Regions from separate parts of the Exiguobacterium sp. SH3S3 genome, predicted to be linked through region 1. Evidence: predicted binding sites of a transcription regulator. Region 1 holds the regulator's gene; each other region holds the start of a gene.
What was found. The regulator LexA, encoded in region 1, represses DNA repair genes until DNA is damaged. The targets are predictions, from matches to a motif close to CGAACATATGTTCG.

Region 1 (8,324 bases):
TCTCGGCCCTCTTAGCTTCTGGTCTTGACGGCATCGAGAAAGACTTGAAAGCACCGAAACCGATCGACAGCAACATCTACGTGATGGACAAGCCAGAGCGTGTTGCGAACGGCATCGACGATCTTCCGGCGACACTCTTCGACGCACTCGAAGTACTCCGCGCCGACAAAATCGTCATGGATTCGCTCGGTGACCACATCGGCGAACACTTCCTCGAGTTGAAAGAGATCGAGTGGGACATGTTCCGCACGCAAGTGACGGAGTGGGAACGCGATCAGTACATGACGCTCTACTAAGTCGAATGAACTTGAAAAAACGCTCGATCCAGTTTCTTGGATCGGGCGTTTTTTTAGTCAAAACAAGCGACCACTCGCAATTGAGTGGTCGCTTGTTTTGCGATTAGAACGCACGTTTGAAAAATGTGGACGCATAGTCGAGTGCCGTATGGAGCGTCGTCGCGAACACGAGACCGAGGAAGAACGGGATGCCGTTCAAGTCGAGCCACGTCTTCACAACCGCTTCATACGAAGTGAACGTAAGGATGAGCGCGAGCGGGAAGCCAAGGTAGATGACACGAATGAGATCGCTCAACACCGGCAAGTGCGACAGCGGAGACCGGTGCGGCATCAGCTTCACGTAAGGGAGCCAAAAGCCACGCAGCGGTCCCCACCGATAGTATGCATCCGATTTCAAATCGAGGTCCGGGGAGAGCCAAAACGTCCCGATAAGCGCACCGAGGAAAAGGGTAGTCGGGATATCGACATCAATAAAAGGCGTGGCAATCGCTAAAGCACCGATTGCCACGAGGTTCGTACGCGTATGTGTCTTGCCGCTAGCCATTAATGGATCGTCCGGTATACACCGATGACCTTCCCTAAAATGGATACGTTATCGAAATACATCGCCTCAAGTTCATCGTTCTCCGGCTGGAGTCGGACTTTCGACGCCTCTTTGTAGATCCGTTTGACGGTCGCCTCACCCTCGTCCGTCATCGCGACGACAATCTCTCCATTGTCTGCCGTGTTCTGTTGTCTGACGAGTACGCGGTCTCCGTCGAGGATTCCGGCGTTGATCATCGAATCGCCAGAGACGGAGAGCATATACACGTTATCCGAACCGACGATATGGGCCGGGAGCGGGAAGTGTTCTTCCACGTTCTCGATCGCCGTGATCGGTGTTCCGGCCGTAACTTTCCCGATAACCGGGACGTACATGACCGTCTCACGCTCCTCGATAGACGGGGCGTCCTCGCTCAACACTTCGAGCGCACGCGGTTTTGTCTTATCGCGCCGAATCAATCCACGTTTTTCAAGACGGTCCAAGTGACCGTGCACGGTCGAGCTCGATGCGAGACCGACGGCTTCACCAATTTCTCGGACTGACGGCGGATAACCTTTCGTCCGAACTTCAGCTTTTATAAAATCAAGAATCTGTTGCTGTCTTGCTGACATTTTTTTCAATGGATTTCACCTCGTTTATGTCGAATAACCTGCGAACGCATCCTATTCTTTATGGATTTATTTTAACACAAGAACATATGAGCGTACAAACATTCGTTCGTTTTTTCTTGACCGAACAGAAGTTCTTGTTTTATGATGAGAACAGATGAACGAACAGACGTTCCTAAGAACGCATATTCTCATATTTGGAGGCGGTTCAAATGAAAGATACAATCAACGGATTCATATTGGTCGGAATGGTAGTGCTCGGGATGTTCGCCTTTTACTTAGTCGGCGAGTTTCGCCAAGGCGAAGTTGTCGAGCCGACAATGATGACGGTCGAAAGAAGTATCGAACAAGAAGTTGCGTTCAACGAAGCGGAAACGCTCGAAGCCCAGCTGTTAGCGGAACGTGCGGAAAAAGAAGAACGGAAAACGACGTGGTTCGCCGCTGAATGATCGATTTGGATTGCGAACACCCGCTCATCCTGTGTATCGTAAAAGGATGACTGGAAAGAAAGGGAGTGACGAGATGCGAGTCGTCATTTATTGTCGCGTATCGACGAACAAGTCAACTCAGGAAACCTCGCTCACGAGGCAAGAAGCGGAATTGTTACAGATGGCCAAACGTCTCGATGCGGAAGTGATCGATGTGATCACCGAACAAGAGAGCGGTTTCGAGGTCAATCGGACGGGTCTGCTCGATCTGTTAGAGCATGTATCGGCGTCAAAGCTCGATGCCGTGCTCGTGAGCGATGACAGTCGCCTCGGCCGGGGGAATGCAAAAATCGCCATCTTGCATACGCTCATGAAGCATAACGTCCGGCTGTTGACGATGCAGTCGTCCGATGAATACGTCGTCTCCGACGCCGAAAAGATGGTGCTTGAGATTGTCAGCGTCGTCGAGGAGTATCAACGGAAGATTCATAACGCCAAGATATCGCGCGGCATGCGCCGGGCGGTCGCGAACGGCTTCAACCCGCAACGCAACATTCAGCACCATGACCAAGGTGGGAGGAGCCGGATCGAAGTGCCGATCGAGGAGATCGTCCAACTTCGGGAGCGGGGGCTCACCTTCGCTGAAATCGCGGCCACGCTCCGCGGATTCGGCTACGAAGTCTCGAAAGCGACTGTGAACCGTCGCTATTTGGAACATGTGGCAGTGCCAGAAACTTGATTCCTGCGCCCTGATTTTGTACAGTAGAACTACAAATTCAGTAGAGAGGGGGCGAACCTCATGTTAGCACCCGAACAATTGGAGCGGATTAACTTCCTCGCCAACAAGGCAAAGACAGACGGCTTGTCACAACAAGAGATGGACGAGCAACAAGCGTTACGTCAACAATATTTAAAAGCGTTCCGTCAATCGTTCAAATCCCAGATGATGGGCATGAAAGTCGTCGATCCGGAAGGCAACGACGTGACACCAGAAAAACTAAAAGACGAACAGAACCGACACCGTTCTGAATGAACTCGAATGCACATCCTATTTCGTATAGGATGTGCATGTTTGTTATACACGAAGCTCGATAAGGTTCGACCATTCCCTCGAAAACAGACGTATGGAAGTAAACGATTCCAACCAATGTGACATACTATTTAATTAGTTGTGACACACGATTGAGTGTGCTAAAATATGACGGGTAGAAACTTTCTTAACAACAGAGAGGATGAAATTAGTGGAAACAACTACTAAAGAATTATTAGCGATTAACTCGATTCGGACGCTCTCGATTGATGCTGTCCAACAAGCGAACTCAGGTCACCCAGGTATGCCGATGGGTGCGGCCCCGATGGCGTTCACGCTTTGGACAGACAAAATGCGTCACAACCCGAAAAACCCGAACTGGTTCAACCGCGATCGGTTCGTCCTTTCAGCGGGACACGGTTCGATGCTGTTGTACTCGCTGCTTCACTTGTCTGGTTACGACCTTTCACTCGACGACATCAAGTCGTTCCGTCAAATGGACTCGAAGACGCCAGGACACCCTGAGTATCGTCACACTGCAGGTGTAGACGCAACGACGGGACCACTCGGCCAAGGGATTGCGATGGCTGTAGGTATGGCGATGGCTGAAAAACATTTGGAAGCAACATACAACCGCGATGAGTTCAACGTGGTCGACCACTATACGTTCGGGATCTGTGGAGACGGTGACTTGATGGAAGGTGTGTCGGCCGAGGCTGCCTCGCTCGCCGGTCACTTGAAACTCGGGAAACTCGTCGTCTTGTATGATTCAAACGACATCTCGCTTGATGGCGACCTTCATAAGTCGTTCTCGGAAAGCGTAGAAGATCGGTTCAACGCTTACGGATGGCAAGTCATTCGCGTCGAGGATGGAACGGACATCGATACGATCGCCAAAGCGATCGACGAGGCGAAAGCTGAGACGTCGAAACCGACGATGATTGAAGTGAAGACCGTCATCGGTTTCGGTTCACCGAATAAATCAGGTAAATCAGCATCACACGGCGCTCCACTTGGAGAAGCAGAGATCGAACTCACGAAACAGTTCTATAAATGGGAAGGCGAGACGTTCTACGTCCCGAACGAAGTGTACGACTTGTTCAACGATAAAGTCGTTGAGCCTGGCGCTAAAGCTGAGTCGGATTGGAACGAACTCGTCGCAGCCTACAAATCGGCTCATCCTGAGCTCGGTGCTCAGTTCGAACGTGCGATGAACAACGAACTTCCTGAAGGTTGGGATAGCGAGTTGCCGACGTTTGAAATCGGGTCGAAAAAAGCGACGCGCCAAACGAGCGGAGAAGTCTTGAACGCGATCGCAAAAGCGGTACCGACATTGTTCGGGGGATCGGCTGACCTCGCCGGCTCGAACAACACGATGATTAAAGGCGCTGCTGACTTCGACGAAGATCCGGCCGGCCGTAACATCTGGTTCGGTGTCCGTGAATTCGCAATGGCGGCAGCTGTCAACGGGATGGCGCTTCACGGTGGCGTACTTCCTTATGGCGCAACGTTCTTCGTCTTCTCGGATTACCTCCGCCCAGCGGTCCGTCTCGCTGCACTCATGGGAATCCCGTCGACATTCGTCTTGACGCATGACTCGATCGCAGTCGGTGAAGACGGTCCGACGCACGAACCGGTCGAGCACTTGATGAGCTTCCGGGCGATGCCGAACTTGTCAGTTCTCCGTCCGGCAGACGGAAAAGAGACGATCGCCGCTTGGAAACAAGCGATCACGACGACGTCAGCTCCGTCACTTCTCGTCTTGACGCGTCAAGCGTTGCCAGAACTCGCAGGAACATCTGTCGAAGACGCGGCAAAAGGTGCCTATGTCGTCGCAGGTGACTCGAGCGAAGCGGACGTCCTTCTTCTCGGTACAGGCTCAGAAGTCCACGTCCTCGTCGAAGCACGTGAACAACTCGCTTCTGAAGGCGTGAACGCTGCTGTCGTCTCAATGCCGTCATGGGAACTGTTCGAAGCCCAATCGGCAGAGTACAAAGAATCAGTTCTTCCTTCGTCGATCACGAAGCGCGTCTCGCTTGAAGCGGGTGCGACGCTCGGATGGTACAAGTACGTCGGATTCGGCGGTAAAGTGCTTGGAATCGACAAGTTCGGTGCCTCGGCTCCTGGGGACCTCCTCATGAAAGAGTACGGCATGTCTGTCGAGAATGTCATCGACGCTGTCAAATCACTATAATTGTCATTAAAAACGTGTGATGGCCTAGCAATGTCTAGGTCATCACTTTTTTTTCTGACGACTAGCGAATTAGCGTAATATAGTGTATAGTAAAAAACGATGTTTCATATGGTAGAGGAGGTAAAACCTTGAGTACATTATTTTGGATTCTTCTTGTCGTGGCAGCACTCATCGGGGGTATCGCGATCGGATTCTTCATCGCTCGTAAATACATGATGAACTACCTTGAACAGAACCCACCAATCAACGAAGACATGATTCGTACGTTAATGATGCAGATGGGTCAAAAACCGTCACAGAAAAAAGTCAACCAAGTGATGCGTGCCATGAACGTTCAAGCGAAGAACGAAAAAAAATCATAATGAGTCACCGAAGCACTTCGCACCCGCGAAGTGCTTTTTTTTATTCATCTTTTGTTCGACAATCGAACAAACTTTCGCTACCATAAATGAATAGTCTTATTTCAAGATATAGGGGGCGTTTCAGATTCGTGTATTTAAACAATTAGCTTGGTTCTTCAGGCTCGAATGGCGGACGTATGCAGTCGGTATCGTCTTGCTCATGTTTGTCGCCGCACTCGAGCTCATACCGCCGCGCATCATCGGCCGAGTCATCGATGGGATGAACCAAGGTTCGCTCGAAGCGGACTTGCTGTGGATGCTGCTAGGCGGGCTTGCGGCTGTCGGGATCGGAAACTATGTGGCGCGCTTTTTTTGGCGCTATTTCATTTTCGGGGCCTCGATCCGGCTCGGACGCCTGCTCCGGAGCCAACTATATCGTCACTTCACGGATTTGGATCAACGGTTTTATAAAAAGTCGCGTGTCGGCGATTTGATGGCGCACGCGACGAACGATGTCCAGGCTGTCTCGACGACGGCGGGGGCGGGTATTTTGACGCTCGTCGACAGTGTGACGATGGGTACGTTCGTCATCATCACGATGGTGACGACGATCAGCTGGAAGCTGACGGTCGTCGCTTTACTGCCGCTGCCGATCATGGTTATTTTGACGACACGATATGGAAAGATGCTCCATAGCAGGTTCGGTGTCGCTCAAGCGGCATTTTCCGAATTGAATGACAAGGTTCAGGAGAGCGTGAGTGGGATTCGCGTCTTGAAATCGACCGGGGAAGTCGACCACGACGTCGAATCGTTCGAGAAGTTGTCAGATGAAGTCATGGCAAAAAACGTCCGCGTCGCTAAAATTGACGCCTTGTACGACCCGACAATCTTCGGGATCGTCGGATTATCTTACATATTGTCGATCGGCTACGGGGCCTATTTGATCGAACAAGGCGAGCTCACGATCGGTCAAATCGTCAGTTTTACTGCTTATCTTAGTCTGCTCACTTGGCCGATGCTCGCTTTCGGTTGGTTGTTCAATATCGTCGAACGTGGTCGTGCTTCGTACGACCGGATCGAGCGCATGCTCGCCATCAAGCCAGAGATCCAAGACGATCCGATGGCGGCGACGAAACTGGATCATTCCGAGCTCGAGGCGGATATCGGTTCGTTCCGTTATGACGATACGACCGTGCTGCGTGATGTCACATTCCGGATCGAGCGCGGCAAGACACTCGGGATTGTCGGTCGGACCGGTTCTGGTAAGACGACGATCGTTCGATTGTTGACCCGGGAATATGACGTGACCGACGGTAAAATTAAAATCGGCGGCGTCAATGTTCGTCAAGTCAAAAAATCACTTCTACTAGATAAAGTCGCCCTCGTCCCGCAAGACCACTTCCTGTTCTCGGATTCGATTGCGAGCAATATCGCCTTCGGAAAACCGGAAGCAAAAATGGATGAGATCATGGCGGCTGCCAAGATCGCCGAAGTGCATGACGATATCATGCGGCTGCCGGAAGGGTATGCCACGCTCGTCGGTGAACGCGGCGTGACACTCTCGGGGGGACAGAAGCAACGTATCTCGATTGCCCGGGCGCTCATGATCGAGGCCGATCTCTTGATCCTTGATGACGCGTTGTCCGCCGTCGATGCGAAGACGGAAGAAGCTATCATCGAACATTTCCGTGTCGGCAATCCGGAGCAATCTCGATTGATCGTCGCCCACCGTCTGTCGGCAGTGGAGCATGCCGATGAGATTCTCGTACTCGCTGATGGCCAAGTCATTCAGCGGGGCCGACACAACGATCTCATTCGAGAACCGGGCTGGTACAAAGAAACGTACGACCGCCAACAACTTGAGGCGATCGTGGAAGGAGAAGGAGGGGGCCACCATGAAGCATGATATTCAAGAATGGGCGGTCATCAAGCGGTTATTGGCCTATACGAAACGATACGGCCGGCCGCTCAGCCTCGCCTTCGTCTTTTTGCTTCTTGCGACGGGAGCGAAGCTTGCCGGACCGTTTTTAATCAAAGTGTTCATCGATGAGTTCGTGACACCGGGCGTCTATCCGACGAATTGGGTCGTCACCCTGCTCGTCGTCTATATGGTGTTACACATCTCGGCCGTCATCTTCGACTATTTACAATCGATTGCGTTTCAGAAGATCGCCCTTAAAATCGTCCAAAATATTCGAATGGACATCTTCCGTCATGTGATGGGGCTGCGTCTCGCCTATTTCGACCGGACGCCAGCGGGTGTGCTCGTCTCCCGGATCACGAACGACACGGAAGCGGTGAAAGAGTTGTACGTCGGCGTGATGAGCACGTTCGTCCAGTCGGGCGTTCAATTGCTCGGGACGTACATCTTCCTGTACATTTTAGAGCCGACGCTCGCCACGATCGGGCTCGTCCTCCTCCCGTTGTTTTGGCTCATCATTTGGGCGTATCGCCGGTACTCGACTAAATATTTTGCCCAAGTCCGTGATTTGTTATCGCGACTGAACGCGCAGTTGAGCGAGTCGATCAACGGGATGGGAATCGTTCAACAGTTCCGTCAAGAAGAGCGTCTCGTCCGTCAGTTCGAAGCGACGAACGAGGCGCATCAAGAAGCGCGGTTCAAGAACTTGAAGCTCGATAGTATGTTGCTCCGCCCGATCATCGAGCTATTGCTTGCGTTCTCGATCATCGGTTTGCTCGGTTACTATGGCTTCCTGTCAATGACGGAACAAGTTCAAGTCGGGGTCGTCTATGCGTTCATCAGTTATATCGAGCGCATTTTCCGCCCCGTGCTCGATATCATGCAACGGCTGAGTGAATTCCAACAAGCGGTCGTCTCGGCAGACCGCGTCTTCAAAGTGCTCGACACCGATGAACCGGCGC
Region 2 (8,324 bases), on a different contig from region 1:
CGTGTTTGTATACGTATACTTCGATGATAAGGCAGGGGTGCGGACGAACCCGGCACCGACGACTTTCGTTTCAGTCATCGTTTGTCCGTTCAACTCGCTGACGACCGTCAATGACTGACGAAGTTTGAGCGGTTTGACAGCAAGTTTGTACGTTCCGTCTGCCTGGGCTGTCGTCGTAGCCAACACTTTGTTCCCGTCTTTTAATGTCACTTTCGCCCCTGATGCCGTCACACCTGTGACTTGCTTCGCTCCTGGCTTGATGACATCGATTGTGAGCGTCACATCGACTGCCGCTACTTCAAGTTCGGCCGTATACGTCCGGAAGAGGCGGTTTGCCGCATCGGCACGTGTCGCGTCTGTCGCTTCAATCCCTTCATACAAGTCGACGTACTGCTTGCCGGCGTCTGCCGTCTCAAACTTCACGGTCCGCTTCGCGTCCGCGACAATCTTCCAGTTGTCGTCAGCTTTATAGTCGACGGCACCTTTACTCGCGATAATATAGTCCGAGATGACGTTACGTGTCTCATATGCCGAGCGGTAGACGATATTCTTTCCGCCGCCAAGGCCTGGGAACGAGCTCGACCCAGCCCGGTAGTTGTTCGTCGCGACCAAGAACTCTTGGTCCATCGTAATCGCTTTTCCGTCATACTCAACGTTTTTGACCCGGTTCGCTGACGCGTCGAGCAGTTTCCCGCCACCGTCATACTTCGCCGGTCCCGTCACATCGATCTCATACGTCAAGCCGTCCAAAATATCGAAGTTGTAGCTGCGGAATTGAAGGTTCAATAGTTCGTCCCCATCCGCATCGATCTCGTTATACACCCCAGCCGACATCTCGAGCCAGTCCATCACGTCCGCTCCTGTCACTTTGACGACTTCGAGCGTGTTCGGATAAACGTACAAGTCGGCCACGTTCTTCAAGGCGATTTGGCCTTTCGGGATGTTCGTGTAGTATCCGGCATCTGTCAATTCACGGCCACCTGCTTTGAACGGGGCGCCTGCTGACAGGAGTGGCAGCCCTTTGTACGGGGCGAGGTCTGGATTCGTCTCGAGCTCTTTCTCGACGTACCATTGTTGTGCGTTCGTCACGAACTGGACCGAAGCGTCGTCGCGGACGAGCGCGAAGTAGCTTTGAATGTCGTCTTGAACCTCACCGACGGAACGATTGATGTAGTCGATCGTCGCCCGGTGCTCCGTGTCGATCAGTGCGTGTGTTTCGGCATCGACCGGCGTGCTAGCCGTGACCGTGTCAAGTTTCGCCGACGCGTCGAGAATTTGCCACTTGCCGTCGACTTTCTCGAGCTCGAAGTCGATGACGCCGAGGTCTTTCCCTTGGTTGTTCGCCATGACGACCGGTTTGCCGTTGATGAGCCCTTTTTCATTGTCCACGTTCGGGAACGAGGCGAACATGCCTTTCGCATCCGGGAAGCGACCGTGTTGATGCCCCGTCATGACCATGTCGAGCCCGTCGATTTTCGTGAGCGCGTAGCCGACGTTCTCTTCGCTATCGAGTTGGGCGTCGGCGAGCGCCGCACTCTCCCCGATACCTGAGTGCGCGAGCGCGACGACGACGTCCGCCCCTCGGTCTTTCAACTTGCTGACCGCTTCACGCGCCGACGGGATGATATCATCCACCGTCACACGGCCTTGAAGGTTGCCCGAGTCCCACGACATGATCTTCGGTGGGACGACACCGAACACGCCAACTTTGATCGTATGTGTCTCCCCGTCCGTGTCCGTGACCGTCCGCTCGATGATTTGGACCTCTTGTCCGTCAACGTTGAACTTCGATACGATTGGATTCCCCTCTAAATCCTTGACGTTCGAGTTGACGAAACGAAGCTTGCCTTTTGACCCTTCCATCGCGTCATATAAAAATTCAAGCCCGAAGTTGAACTCGTGGTTGCCGAGCGTGACCGCGTCATAGTCGAGCGAAGCCATCGCCTTGTACATCGGGTGCTCGAACGTGCCCGGATTTTGTTGATGCAATTCGCGGATGTAGTCTCCGAACGGTGTCCCTTGAATCGTATCCCCGTTATCGAACAAGAACGTGTTCGCCGCCCCCGCCTGTATTCGGTGCGATTTGATCAGCGTCGCTGTCTTCGTGAGCCCGATCGTCTCATCGACCTTGTCTTGAAAGTAGTCATAGTTGGTAATGTTCGTATGTAAGTCGGTCGTCTCTAAAAATCGAAGTTTGACGAGGTCTTCGTCCGACGCCAAGACGTTCGGTGCTTGGAGCGGTAACGTCGAAGGCAATACGAGTGCGGTCGCGATTGTCCATTTCAGAGCAGTTTTCATGTTCGTTTCCCCTTTTGAATGAAATTGGTCTCACCGTCTTCAATATACCACCAGAATGAGAGCACAACTATTAAATTTTTTCAAACAAAAGACCCGATTTTCTTTACAGAAATCAGGTCTTTTGTCACTGTTTATTGTTTGATCCGGACCGTGAACGGACCGTCCGCGGTGACGTCTTCGAAGACGACCGAGACCGGATAGGCGTGTTTGCCTTGGACCGGCTCGCTCAAGCGAATCGTCGTGTTCGCAATCGCTTCGTCCCCGCTCACGAGTTCGAGCGGTAACTGTTCAACGTTCAGTTCATGCCCGTAGCCGTTACGGAGAAGCAACGTCGCCGTGACGTTCGTCTCACTTGTTTCGACCGAGACGAGCATCAAATTGAACTCATTCTCGCCGACGGGCGGTGTCGACACGTTCGTGCGACGGAGCTGTTGCCACGCCGTGTTCGAAAATTGTTCGACTTCCTCATCTAGAAGCATCTGTAACGGATCGATCGGATTCATTTGGAAGACGAGTCGCATCGACGTCAGTTCTTCCGCTTCAAACTCGCCGAACAGTTCATCTGCAAAAAAGTCCAAATAGACCGGTTTGCTCGTCCACGGCTCGAAGCTCGGAAGGTCGACGCGGCTCAATACTTTCCGCCCGAGCGGAACGTTGTCTTTGTTCAAGAGGAGAACCGGCAATTCATTGACTTCGAACGAGCTCGGGAGCGTGTTCCGGAACAAGGCGACGAGCGACAATCCGCCCATCAAGTTTTCAGCGTGCAACAGCTCGATCGACAGTTGGTTGTCGAGGAGCGCCGGCAGCCGCTTCGCATGATAGCGGAACATGTACTCGTCTTCTTTCGGAATTCCCATGTCGCTGTCGATCACGAGCGTCAGTTGACGCCCTGTCTCGGTCTTCCCTGTATCGATCTGTTTACGTTTACGAAACCCTAACATATTACTCCTCCTCCAATTGCGTGACGAAATAGCGGTCGAGCTGACATACTTCCGTCGTCACTTCACGGGCAATATTGACATACGTCTGTTCGAAGATCTCAAATCCTTCTTTACCGAACTGACGACTCGGGTCTTCCTGACCATAACTGCGGAGTCCGATGCCTTCTTTTAATCCGCTCATCGTCGTGAGGTGGTCCGTCCATTTTCCGTCCAACGCCCGTAACAGTGATTCTTTGACGAACGTCACGACTTCCTCGGCTTGAAGACGGGCCTCGGCCGTTTTGACGATGTCGTCGATCCACGGCGCAAGCTCTGCCTTCAATTCCAACGAGTCGGCGATCTCATCTGACCAGACCGGCTCGCGTGTCGTCAAGTAGACGAGGTCTGTCTTCAACTCGTCGAGCGGCCACTCTTCTGGGACGAGCTCGTCCGAGACGTGCATGTCGATACTGTTCGCTAAAGCGAGATGCATCATGCCGAGCACGTTGTTCGTGATCGCCGCAGCGTCGGCGTTGACCGCCTGATCGCGGATCGTGTAGATGATTTTCCGTTGTTCGTTCAAGACGTCGTCGAGCTTGAACAAGTAGTCCCGAATCGAGACGCCGAGTCCTTCGATCGTCGTCTGGGCGTACTCGATGACGTCAGCCGCGTCTTTTGCGGACACTTCGCCACGTTCGTCCGGCTTCAGTTTCTTCTCGATCCGCTCCAGTTTTTGGATCGCGTAACGTTTGACGATCTCATCTTCGAGCGAGACGAAGAACTGCGTCGCGCCGGGATCGCCTTGACGTCCCGAACGACCGCGGAGCTGGTTGTCGACACGTTGCGACTCATGGCGTTCCGTCCCGATGACGAACAAGCCGCCCACTTCTTTCGATTTCGCGTCAAGCATGATATCGGTCCCGCGACCGGCCATGTTCGTCGCGATCGTCACTTTGCCGAAGCGTCCGGCGTCGGCGATGATGTCCGCTTCTTGCGTGACCGTCTTCGCGTTCAACACCTCATGCTGAATCCGCTGTTTCGACAAGTGCTTACTGATGGCCTCGGACTGGGCGATCGACGTCGTGCCGATCAACACCGGGCGTCCCGTCTCATGCAGCTCGACGACTTTGTCGGTCACGGCCGCATACTTTTGGTCGACCGTCATGAAGATACGGTCCGGGTTGTCTTCGCGCAAACGCGGCCGGTTCGTCGGCACTTGGACGACGTCCATGTTGTACGTCTTCAAAAACTCTTGGCGAGACGTCTGGGCCGTCCCGGTCATACCGCCGATGAGCGGATACATCCGGAAATAATGCTGAATCGTGATCTCGGCCGTCGTCTTGTTCTCCTCGGTGATCGTGACGCCTTCTTTCGCCTCGAGCGCCTGATGAAGCCCTTCCGACAGACTGCGTCCTTCCATGATCCGTCCCGTGAACAAGTCGATGAGCTCGATTTTGTCTTCTTTGACGATATAGTCGACGTCGAGTTCGAACAAGACGTTCGCCCGGAGCGCTTGGACGAGGTAGTGATAGAGCACTTGATGCTCGGCGCTGAACAAGTTGTCGACCGCGAACATGTCTTCGATTTTCAAGATTCCGGAGTCAGTGAGCGCCGTCGATTTCGATTCGAGGTCGACTTCGTAGTCCGCCTCGTCGAGCTCGGTGACGACACGTTGCGCCAACTCCTTCAAGCGGATGTGCGAGCGGTCTTTTTGGGCGATGATGAGCGGCGTCTTCGCCTCGTCGATCAAGATGCTGTCGACTTCATCGATGATGGCGAAGTGGAACGGGCGCTGGACGCGCTCTTCCGGTGACCCGACCAAGTGATCACGCAAGTAGTCGAACCCGAACTCGGTCCCGACGCCGTATGTAATGTCGGCCTGGTAAGCAGCGTGCTTGTCGCTCTGTTCCATCTCAGGAACGTTCAACCCGACCGAGAGACCAAGGAAATCGTGGATCTGCCCGATTTGTTTCGCGTCACGCGTCGCGAGATATTCGTTGACGGTGATGACGTGGACGCCTTTGCCTTCGAGTGCTATGACGTAACTCGGGAGCGCGGCGACGAGCGTTTTCCCTTCTCCGGTCGGCATCTCGGAAATGTTCCCTTCGAGGAGGGCGAACCCGCCGATGAGCTGGACGTCATAGTGACGCATGCCTAAGACACGCACCGCCGCCTCACGGACGAGGGCGAACGCTTCTTCGGCGACATCATCGACTTTGGCGCCGTCGGCGATTTTTGCTTTCAATGTTTCGGTATATGTGCGCATCTCGTCGTCCGAGAGCGCCTGCATCGTTGTCTCTAATTGGTTGATCCGGTCGACGCGTCGCTGATAGCCTTTCAAGCGCCGGCTCTGGTCATTCGTCAATTGCTTTACAAACTGAATCACGTTGTAGCCTCCATTTAGTTCACAGTCATTGTCAAATCCATACCCGTCTATTATAGCGAAATTTTGCTCATTTCGGAGACTTTTTTACGAAAACTTCCTAAAAGATGGTTTTTAAATTGTGAAATTCCTATAAAAATTGGGTAAATTTCAAAATATATTTACAAGTTTATTTTCATTTTTCTATTTGAGACGGTTTGAGACCGTGATACGATAAGAAAAACAGAACATTTGTTCGTAAAAAGGAGATGGAATCATGCGCCGGCGGATCTTCTGTGTCGACAGCGTCTCATTTTATGCCAGCTGCGAGTGCGCAGCCCGTAACTTGAACCCGTACAAGGCGAAGCTCGTCGTCTTATCGAACTTACAGGACAGCGGCGCCCTCGTCCTCGCCGCGACCCCGCCGCTGAAACGGCTCGGCATCAAGACCGGCTCCCGGCGCTTTCACATCGACCGCCTGCCTTGGCATGAACGACGGCACGTCCTCTACGCCGAGGCCCGGATGAGCCACTACTTGAACGTATCGGTGCAAATCGTCCACATCCTGCACCAGTTCGCACCGCCTGAGGCGATCCGCGTCTACTCGGTCGATGAGACGCTCGTCGACTTGACGGGGACGGAGCGCTTGTTCGGGAACGATGACCACGTCGCCCGCCTCATCCGCTCGACCGTCTTCCGCTACACCGGCGTCCCGGTCACGATTGGGATCGGACCGAACAACGTCCTCGCCAAACTCGTCCTCGACTTGCATGGCAAAAAGACCGGTGTCGCCAGTTGTGCCCTCCACGACGTCGAACGATTGATCCATCCGGCGCCGATCGAGAAGATGTGGGGCGTCGGGGCGAAGATGGCGGTCCATCTCCATCGGCTCGGCATCGACACAATCGGCGACCTGGCCCGTTATCCGCTCGACGTGTTGCACGATAAGTTCGGTGTCATCGGCGCCGAGCTGTGGCACCACGCCTGGGGCATCGACGAGTCGCCGACGATCCTGCCGGCGAGTTCGCTGTTCGGGGCGAAACGCCAACGGCCCCGGACGATCGGCCACGGCATCACGCTCATGAAAGACTATACGACGGAAAGTTCGATCCGACTCGTCTTGCAGGCGATCGCCGTCGAGGTCGGGATGCGGACGCGGCAGTCGGGACTCGTCGGCGGCAACATCCATCTCGGTGTCCGCTACACTCGGACGAGCGAGCGGCGCGGCTTCAGCAAACAAAAAAAGCTCGCCCGCTTCACAGCGGACGAGCGTGAGTTTTTGCCGGTCCTGTTCCAACTGTTTCTTGAGGCGTGGGACGAGACGGAGGCGGTCCGTTACGTCTCGGTCGCCCTCGGCAAGCTCGAGCCCCGGAGCGACCACATCCAGCTGTCGTTGTTCGAGGACGAATGGGCCCGGGCCCGTCGGTTCGACTTTTTAGACCTCGTCGATCAATTGAACGTCCGCTTCGGCCGCGGCACGATCCGTCCGGCATCGAGTCTACTGAAAGACAGTCCGCTCCGCACGCGGCAACGCCTGATCGGCGGACATAAACAAGGAGGTGAACCGTCATGAGCCAAACCCGCTACAAAGACCGCGGTGAATTGAAGTGGATCCCGTTTCTCATGCCCGAACACGTGGCGCTGCTCAAAAAATATTACGCCCACGTCCAAAAGATCGAGCTGCCCGACATCGACGAGCAACTCCTTTATCTGTGGCAGACCGAACTCGAACGGGCCATCCGGGAAGGCGATCAAGTCGAACTGACGTTGTTCGAGGATGGTCTCGCCCGCTCTATGCGTGGCTACGTTCATGCCATCTATTACGCCGAACGCGAAGTCGAACTGTTCGACACGGACGTGCGCCGCATCCCGTTCGGCCACATCCTGTCGGTCCGTTAAGACGCGTCAATCGCGTCTTGCGTCGTCTCGAACGTCGCAATCCCGTCAAGGACGCCGTAATGGTCGAGCGTCTGCCGCACGGGTTCCGATAAGTGGGCGAAGACGACACGACGATCCGCCGCTTTCAGTTCCCGGACGACCCGGCGGACTTCTTCGACCGCCGTCACATCGATGACCGGACAGCGATGGAAGTTGAAGATGAACACGTTGGGCTCGTTATGGATCTGTTGCAGGACGTGCTCGAACATCTCGATCGCCCCGAAGAAGAGCGGCCCTTCGACGCTGAAGACGACTTGGCCGTCGCGCGTCACGTAACGTTCCGTCTGTTCGCGGACGTCGATCGTATCGGCCATCCGTTTCGCGAACAAGGCGAGCGCACAGATGACCCCGACCTCGACGGCGACGACGAGGTCGACGAAGACGGTCAGGCCGAGCGTGACAAGCAAGACGAGTGACTCGGCGGAGCGATGTTTGAGCATCTCGAAGACGTGGTGCCGCTCCGACATGTTCCAGGCGACGCGCATCAAGATCGGCGCGAGGGCGGCGAGCGGGACGTAGCTCGCGAGCGGTGCCAACACGAGTACGGCGAGGAGCACCGTCAACCCGTGGATGACACCGGAGCGGCGGCTGACGGCCCCTGCTTGGATGTTCGTCGCCGTCCGGGCGATCGCACCTGTCGCCGGGATGCCGCCGAAGAACGGGACGACGACGTTGGCGAGCCCTTGCCCGAACAGTTCCTTGTCCGGGTTCATCTTCGTGCCGGCCATGCCGTCCGCGACCGCACCTGACAACAGCGACTCGAGCGCCCCGAGGAAGGCGATGGCGAACGCCGATGGGAGCAGCGT
Region 3 (8,324 bases), on a different contig from region 1:
GAGGATACCATAGAGCAACGCGGCGATGACAGCGCCGATGATCGGTCCGATGACTGGAATCCATGAATAGCCCCAGTCGGACGTCCCTTTGTTTTTAATCGGGAGTATCGTATGCGCGATCCGCGGTCCAAGGTCACGGGCCGGGTTGATCGCATAACCGGTCGTTCCACCGAGCGAGAGACCGATCGAGACGATCAAGAAACCGACGACGAGTGGATTCAACCCGTCGGCGAACGTGTTGGCGCCGAACGACAGTAACGCGAAGACAAGGACGAACGTCCCGATGATCTCTGAGATCAAGTTGAACGGTGTGTTCCGGATCGCTGGAATGGTCGAGAACGTCGCAAGTTTCGCGCTTTGGTCTTCGGTCGCGTCGTAGTGCGGTTTGTAGTGCGCGTAGACGAGGCAAGCCCCGATGAACGCCCCGATGAGCTGGGCAAGGATATACAGTGGCACATCGGCCCATGGAAATACCCCGCTCGTGGCGAGTCCGATCGTGACGGCCGGGTTGATGTGCGCACCTCCGTAAATACCTGCGGCGTACACCCCGACCATAACGGCGAGACCCCAACCGAACGTGATGACGATCCAGCCGCCGTTCTCGGCTTTCGAGTGGCGGAGGACGACGCCGGCGACGACACCGTTACCGAGCAAGACGAGTAGCATCGTACCGATGATTTCGCTGACAAATGCTGACATGTGATACTCCCTTCCTTTCGTATTAGAGTTGACTTACCACTTTTTTATATCCCCTAAATGAAAGCGCTTCGAAACCAAGATATTGAAAAAACCACTTCTCAACGAGAAAAGTGGTTCGGACTGGTAAATCGTTTGGAAAAATCGATGCTGATGCCGACGAGAAATACAGCAAGGGTACTCAAGCTCGCATAAGACAACGGTGTCCACCATGTCGCCCCGAGGTCGAGCACGATCGAGGTGATGACAGCCAAGTAGAGCCAAGCGAGCCGTCTTGAAATCTCGTGGTCCCGATAATGATTCGTGAGCGCTGCACCGAATGGGGCACCGATGAAAGCACCCGTCACCAAGGCGATCGGGGCCACGTAATCGAGCGACAGCGACGGCAGGTAACCGCTGAGCCCGCCGAGCGAGATGAACAGGACGGCGGCGAGACTCGTCCCGACGGCACGGTGCGTCGAAAACCCGAGCCAACTCACGAGCAGCGGGACGATGATAAAACCGCCGCCGATGCCGAGGAGCGCCGACAAGAGTCCGGCGATCGCACCGATGGAGAAACTTGCGGCAAATCCGGATTTTTTCCGTTTCGACGGCTTCGATGTTTTCTTTAGAAGCGTAACGGCAAAATAAGAAAGGATAAGCAAATAGAACACATTCAGCAACCAATCATACGTCCCGGAGATCGAGAGCACAAGCCGGCTCGACAGCTGCGCAGTGACGGCGCCGGTCAGACCGACCGTGAGACCGGTCGACCACGACACGTTGCCGAGCGACGAGTGCTTCTTCGCGCCGGCCAGGCTCGTCCCGACGACGAACAAAAGTGACGTCGCGACCGCCTCGGCCGCCGAGTATCCGTTGAACAAGAGCACCGGGACGATGATGACACCGCCCCCGATGCCGAAGAAACCGGACAAGGCGCCGACGACCGCGCCGAGCGGAATGAAGAGAAGTGACCACATGACGACCCACCCATTTCTGTTTAGATTCCTCCTCACTATAGCGAATCGGGGAGCGGTTTGGGAAGCGTCTCAGAAGCGAATATTTGTTCGTGTATGTGCTATAATCAAGTCAATATGCAAGGAACAGAAAGCGAGGAATATACATGGACAAGATCAATGTTCCGTTCGAATTACATTCGGAATATAGTCCGGCCGGCGACCAGCCGGAGGCGATCCGCCAGCTCATCGAAGGCGTCAATCGCGGCGACCGTTACCAGACGCTGCTCGGTGCGACCGGTACCGGGAAGACGTTCACCGTATCGAACGTCATCCAGGAAGTGAAGAAGCCGACGCTCGTCTTAGCTCACAACAAGACGCTCGCCGGCCAGCTCTATTCCGAGTTCAAAGAGTTTTTCCCGAACAACGCCGTCGAATATTTCGTCAGCTACTATGACTACTATCAACCGGAGGCGTACGTGCCGTCGACCGACACGTTCATCGAGAAAGACGCCTCGATCAACGACGAGATCGACAAGCTCCGTCACTCGGCGACGTCGTCCTTGTTCGAGCGGGACGACGTCATCATCGTCGCATCCGTGTCATGTATATACGGTCTCGGTAACCCGGAAGAATATAACAGTCTCGTCTTAAGTCTCCGCGTCGGCAAAGAGATGGGGCGCGACCAGATGCTCCGCAAACTGATCGACATCCAATATGAACGGAACGACATCGATTTCCAGCGCGGGCGCTTCCGTGTCCGCGGCGACGTCGTCGAGATCTTCCCGGCGTCACGCGACGAGCAGTGCTTGCGCGTCGAATTCTTCGGTGACGAGATCGACCGCATCCGCGAGATGAACCCGCTCACCGGCGAAATCATCGCCGACCGTGAACACGTCTCGATCTTCCCTGCATCCCACTTCGTCACCCGCGACGAGAAGCTGCAAAAGGCGATCGTCAACATCGAGGCCGAGCTCGAGCAACAGCTCGAGAAGTTCCGCGAAGAAGGCAAACTGCTCGAAGCGCAACGTCTCGAGCAGCGGACGAACTACGACCTCGAGATGATGCGCGAGATGGGCTACTGTTCAGGCATCGAGAACTACTCGCGTCATTTGAACTTGACGGAAGAAGGAGCGACGCCGTACACGCTCATCGACTACTTCCCGAAAGACTTCTTGCTCATCGCCGACGAGTCACACGTGACATTGCCGCAAGTCCGCGGGATGTTCAACGGCGACCAGGCGCGCAAACAAATGCTCGTCGACCACGGTTTCCGTCTGCCTTCAGCCAAGGACAACCGTCCACTCAAGTTCGAGGAGTTCGAGAAGAAGTTGAATCAGGCGATCTTCATCTCGGCGACACCGGGCCCGTACGAGCTCGAGCATACACCAAACATGATCGAGCAGATCATCCGGCCGACGGGTCTACTCGACCCGACGATCGAGATCCACCCGATCAAAGGACAGATCGACTACTTGATGGACCAGATCCGTGACCGCATCAAACAGGACGAACGCGTCCTCGTGACGACGCTCACGAAGAAGATGGCCGAAGACTTGTCGGACTATCTCCGTGAAGCGGGCATCAAGGTCAACTATATGCACTCCGAGATCAAAACGCTCGAACGGATCGAGATCATCCGTGACCTGCGGCTCGGTAAATACGACGTCCTCGTCGGGATCAACTTGCTGCGGGAAGGTCTCGATATCCCGGAAGTGAGTCTCGTCACGATCCTCGACGCCGATAAGGAAGGGTTCCTCCGTTCTGACCGGTCACTCATCCAGACGATCGGACGGGCAGCCCGTAACTCGAACGGCCACGTCATCCTGTTCGCCGACAAGATGACCGATTCAATGAAACGGGCGATCGGGGAGACCGACCGCCGTCGCACGATCCAGCAAGAATACAATGAAGAGCACGGCGTCACGCCGCAGACGATCCGTAAAGAAGTGCGCGGCGTCATTCGCGCGACGGTCGCTGCCGAAGAAGACGTGCTCGAGTCGCTCAGCTCGATGAATCAAGACGAGCGCGAGGCGGCGATCGGCAAACTAGAAGAAGAAATGAAACAAGCGGCCCGCGACCTTCAGTTCGAGCGGGCGGCCGAATTGCGTGACTTAATCTTGGAGTTGAAGGTAGGGAATTAAATGGCTGAAAAGAAAAATGCGATCGTCATCAAAGGGGCGCGCGTCAACAACTTGAAAAACATTGATATCGATATCCCCCGTGACCAGCTCGTCGTCTTGACGGGTCTGTCGGGATCAGGGAAGTCATCGCTCGCATTCGATACGATCTACGCCGAAGGGCAGCGCCGTTACGTCGAGAGCCTGTCGGCATACGCCCGTCAGTTCCTCGGACAGATGGACAAGCCGGACGTCGATACGATCGAAGGGTTGAGCCCGGCCATCTCGATCGACCAGAAGACGACGAGCCGTAACCCGCGCTCGACCGTCGGGACGGTGACGGAGATCTATGACTACTTACGGCTCTTGTTCGCCCGCATCGGGAAACCCGTCTGTCCGCGCCACGGCATCGAGATCTCAAGCCAGACGATTTCACAGATGGTCGACCAAGTGATGGAGCTCCCGGAGAAGACGCGCCTGCAAATCTTGGCGCCGATCGTGTCGGGACGGAAAGGCACGCACGTCAAAGTGTTCGACTCGCTCAAAAAAGAAGGGTTCGTCCGGGTCCGTGTCAACGGGGAGACGGTCGAACTGACCGATGACATCGAGCTCGACAAGAACAAGAAACATTCGATCGAGGTCGTCGTCGACCGGCTCGTCGTCCGCGCTGACGTCGAAGGCCGCCTCGCCGACTCACTCGAGACGGCACTCCGCCTCGCCGACGGCCGCGCCATCATCGACAAGATGGACGGGACCGAGCTGCTGTTTAGCGAACATCATGCTTGCCCGATCTGTGGCTTCTCGATCGGTGAGCTCGAGCCGCGCATGTTCTCGTTCAACTCACCGTTCGGGGCCTGCCCGACGTGTGACGGTCTCGGTACGAAACTCGACGTCGACCCGGAGCTCGTCATCCCGGACCCGTTGAAGACGCTGAAAGAAGGCGCGGTCGTCGCATGGCAGCCGACGAGCTCGCAATATTATCCGCAGCTGCTCGCCTCGATGTGTCAGCATTTCGACATCGACATGGACGTGCCGTTCGAACGGCTGTCAAAACGTGACCAAGACCTCGTCTTGCACGGGACGGAAGAAGAATCGTTCTTGTTCCGCTACGAGAACGACTTCGGCCAAGTCCGGACGAACACGATCTTTTTTGAAGGAGTGCTCCGCAACATCGAGCGCCGCTATAAAGAGACGACGTCGGATTACATCCGGGAACAGATGGAGACGTATATGGCGACGCACGCCTGCCCGACGTGTAACGGCTATCGGTTGAAAGAAGAGACGCTCGCCGTCAAGATCACCGACCGCCACATCGGGGAAGTGACGACACTCTCGGTCGAGCATGCGCTCGCCTTGTTCGAGTCGCTCATGGACGAACTGAGCGAAAAAGATATCGCCATCGCCCGGCTCATCTTGCAAGAGATCAGAGAGCGGCTCAGCTTCCTGAACAACGTCGGTCTCGACTACTTGACGTTGTCGCGGGCGGCCGGGACGTTATCAGGCGGGGAGGCGCAGCGGATCCGTCTTGCCACGCAGATCGGATCGCGGCTGACCGGCGTCTTGTACGTCTTGGACGAGCCGTCGATCGGCCTGCACCAGCGTGATAACGACCGCTTGATTGCGACGCTCAAACAGATGCGCGACATCGGCAATACGCTCATCGTCGTCGAGCATGACGAGGACACGATGATGGCAGCCGACTACTTGATCGACATCGGACCTGGCGCCGGAGAGCACGGTGGAGAAGTCATCGCCGCCGGCACACCGAAGCAGATTATGAAGAACCGAAAGTCGCTCACCGGGCAATACTTGTCGGGAAAACGGTTCATCCCGCTGCCGGCTGAGCGCAAAGTGCCGGACGAGCGTTTCATCAGGATCGTCAAAGCAGCAGAGAACAACTTGAAAGAGGTCGACGTATCGATTCCGCTCGGTATGTTCATCGCCGTCACCGGTGTCTCCGGCTCCGGGAAGTCGACGCTCATCAACGAGATCCTGTACAAGTCGCTCGCGCACCATATTAACCGCGCCAAAGCGAAGCCAGGGAAGCATAAGACGATCGAAGGGCTGGACCAGATCGATAAAGTCATCGATATCGACCAGTCGCCGATTGGACGGACGCCGCGGTCGAACCCGGCGACGTATACGGGTGTGTTCGATGACATTCGTGACGTGTTCGCGTCGACGAACGAGGCGAAGATGCGCGGTTACAAGAAAGGCCGCTTCAGTTTCAACGTCAAAGGCGGGCGCTGTGAGGCGTGCCGCGGGGACGGGATCATCAAAATCGAGATGCACTTCCTTCCAGACGTTTACGTCCCGTGTGAGATCTGTCACGGCAAACGCTACAATCGGGAGACGCTCGAAGTGAAGTATAAAGGCAAGACGATCGCCGATGTGCTCGACATGACGATCGAGGAAGGACTCGACTTCTTTGACAAGATTCCGAAAATCAAGCGGAAGATCCAGACGATCTATGACGTCGGCCTCGGCTACATGAAGCTCGGACAACCGGCGACCGAACTGTCGGGCGGGGAAGCGCAACGCGTCAAGCTCGCGTCTGAGCTTCACAAACGTTCGACCGGCAAGACGATCTACATCTTGGACGAGCCGACGACCGGTCTTCACGTCGACGATATCGCTCGGTTGTTGGTCGTATTGCAGCGCCTCGTCGAGAACGGGGACACGGTGCTCGTCATCGAGCATAACTTAGACGTCATCAAATCGGCCGACTACTTGATCGACCTCGGACCTGAAGGCGGGGACGGCGGCGGCGCGATCGTCGCGACCGGGACGCCGGAAGAAGTCGCCGAAGTCACGGCGTCGTACACCGGCAAGTATTTGAAACCGGTGCTCGAACGCGATGCGGCCCGAGCCAAACCGAAAGCAGGAAAAAAGAAATAAGTATAGAAATGTTTAGAAACGGGAACATGATTGACGTGTAACCAAATCGAAGGGGGAAACGAACGTGAAACAAGAAATGCGTGAACTGATTCTCCAGCAAGTGAAAGATGGCAAACTGACGATCGAGGAAGGGATGACCCAACTCGAGCGGCTCGAGAAGTTGGAGCCGGAGCGTATGCAAGCGCTTGAAGAACATCAAGAGACGGAGAAGGTCGATGCCTACTCGGTCGAGTCGCTCACGACGAAACTGACGTCAGCGGTCGATGGACTCGTGACGAAACTTCGCGACAGCGACTTCTCGTTCAGCTCGAACTTCGGGCCGGAAGTGACGTACTCGAAATCGTTCCCGTTCACCGGGAAAGACATCCTACTCGACTTGTTCAACGCCTCGGCGACAATCGTCTCGTCGGACCATGACGAGTGTGAACTGATCGTCACCGGTCGTCCGCTCCGGCAGCAAGACGCGGACAAGGCGCTCGAACAGCTCCAGTCGGCGGTCAAACATTCGGTCATCGGCGACCGTCTCGTCATCTCACTTCGTGACAAGCTCGTCCGGGCCCACGTTGAACTGTACGTCCCGCATCATCATTTCGACCACTTGAACGTCCAAACGTTGAACGGTGAAGTCCGTGCCGACGGGATCGACGTCGAGAGCTTCCGCGTCCAGACGGCGAACGGCCGCGTCGTGCTTCACGAGGTGCACGCTTCAGAGATCCTCGTCAACACGGGCAATGGTACGGTCGAGGTCGAAGCGACCGAGTCTGAGCTCGTCCACGTCCGGACCGGTAACGGTTCTGTCATCGTGAACGGGAAGTATGACAAGGCCTCGCTCAAGACCGGCAACGGCAACATCCGCGCCGAACTCGCGACGGCGCGTCCGGCCAAGTTCGAAATCGCTTCGCTCGCCGGGAACATCCGACTCGTCTTGCCGCACGGCGTCGAGATCGAAGGCGAGCTCGAGACGAACTTCGGTGGGCTCCACTGCGACTTAGACGACCTCGAGATCGTCCGCGATCGTAAAGATGTCGCCCAGCGTCGTCTCGAGTTCTTATCAGGCCGTGGTCAGACGCCGCGCATCGAAGTCGAGGCCGGTACGCGTACTGGTACGATCGACCTCGAGCACGGTTCACTCCACACGCCGTCGACGTTCCTCGAAGAAGACAAGCACGAACCGACGGAACCGAATGATCCGGTCGACCCGGTCAATCCGGCCGACTTGAACAACCCGTTCCATCAGCAATGACGATCAACCCCGAAGGCGAGCGCCTTCGGGGTTCTTTTTGTACAGCGTGAATCATAAGAAGCCCGAAGGCAGTTGCCTCCGGGCTTTGTCACGTCATAAATTCATTTCGTTCTCGAACTGTTCCCATTCCATCATCGGGGCGTCATACAACGTGAACGAGCCGATGATAAAGAGGATAAACAGAATCGGTCCAGCGATGAGTAGGAAGATCCCGAGGTTCCGCATTTTTTTCGAGCGGTTCCAGTAGAAGATGATGGCGACGATCATCGAAAGTAACGAGCCAGACAAGAAGACACCGACGATGTTCAGGATGAACAACAAGAGCACCGTCTCGTTCTTCGTCGTCGCATATTCGCGCCACATGTCGATGAGCGACTTGATCAAATAGACGAGCGCCGCAATCCCGACGATAAAAATAAAGGCGATGGCAAT

Region 2: a site for LexA is predicted at 5,826-5,839, ahead of EVJ28_RS02915 (Y-family DNA polymerase). Genes of this name have one in related genera too.
Region 3: a site for LexA is predicted at 1,732-1,745, ahead of uvrB (excinuclease ABC subunit UvrB). Genes of this name have one in related genera too.

Annotation. Positions count from the first base shown of each region.
Region 1 covers NZ_SJUU01000004.1:161,701-170,024, forward strand. Annotated here, with positions in the region: gene glnA (type I glutamate--ammonia ligase) at 1-296, shown strand, start outside; gene EVJ28_RS05710 (metal-binding protein) at 400-840, opposite strand; gene lexA (transcriptional repressor LexA) at 840-1,460, opposite strand; gene EVJ28_RS05720 (hypothetical protein) at 1,661-1,897, shown strand; gene EVJ28_RS05725 (YneB family resolvase-like protein) at 1,971-2,615, shown strand; gene EVJ28_RS05730 (DUF896 domain-containing protein) at 2,676-2,909, shown strand; gene tkt (transketolase) at 3,109-5,100, shown strand; gene EVJ28_RS05740 (YneF family protein) at 5,229-5,462, shown strand; gene EVJ28_RS05745 (ABC transporter transmembrane domain-containing protein) at 5,587-7,347, shown strand; gene EVJ28_RS05750 (ABC transporter ATP-binding protein) at 7,337-8,324, shown strand, end outside.
Region 2 covers NZ_SJUU01000002.1:232,897-241,220, forward strand. Annotated here, with positions in the region: gene EVJ28_RS02900 (bifunctional 2',3'-cyclic-nucleotide 2'-phosphodiesterase/3'-nucleotidase) at 1-2,298, opposite strand, end outside; gene EVJ28_RS02905 (SLAP domain-containing protein) at 2,430-3,239, opposite strand; gene secA2 (accessory Sec system translocase SecA2) at 3,241-5,604, opposite strand; gene EVJ28_RS02915 (Y-family DNA polymerase) at 5,858-7,153, shown strand; gene EVJ28_RS02920 (YolD-like family protein) at 7,150-7,479, shown strand; gene EVJ28_RS02925 (SulP family inorganic anion transporter) at 7,476-8,324, opposite strand, start outside.
Region 3 covers NZ_SJUU01000002.1:287,228-295,551, reverse strand. Annotated here, with positions in the region: gene EVJ28_RS03170 (MIP/aquaporin family protein) at 1-699, opposite strand, end outside; gene EVJ28_RS03165 (sulfite exporter TauE/SafE family protein) at 798-1,655, opposite strand; gene uvrB (excinuclease ABC subunit UvrB) at 1,799-3,775, shown strand; gene uvrA (excinuclease ABC subunit UvrA) at 3,776-6,649, shown strand; gene EVJ28_RS03150 (DUF4097 family beta strand repeat-containing protein) at 6,714-7,892, shown strand; gene EVJ28_RS03145 (hypothetical protein) at 7,986-8,324, opposite strand, start outside.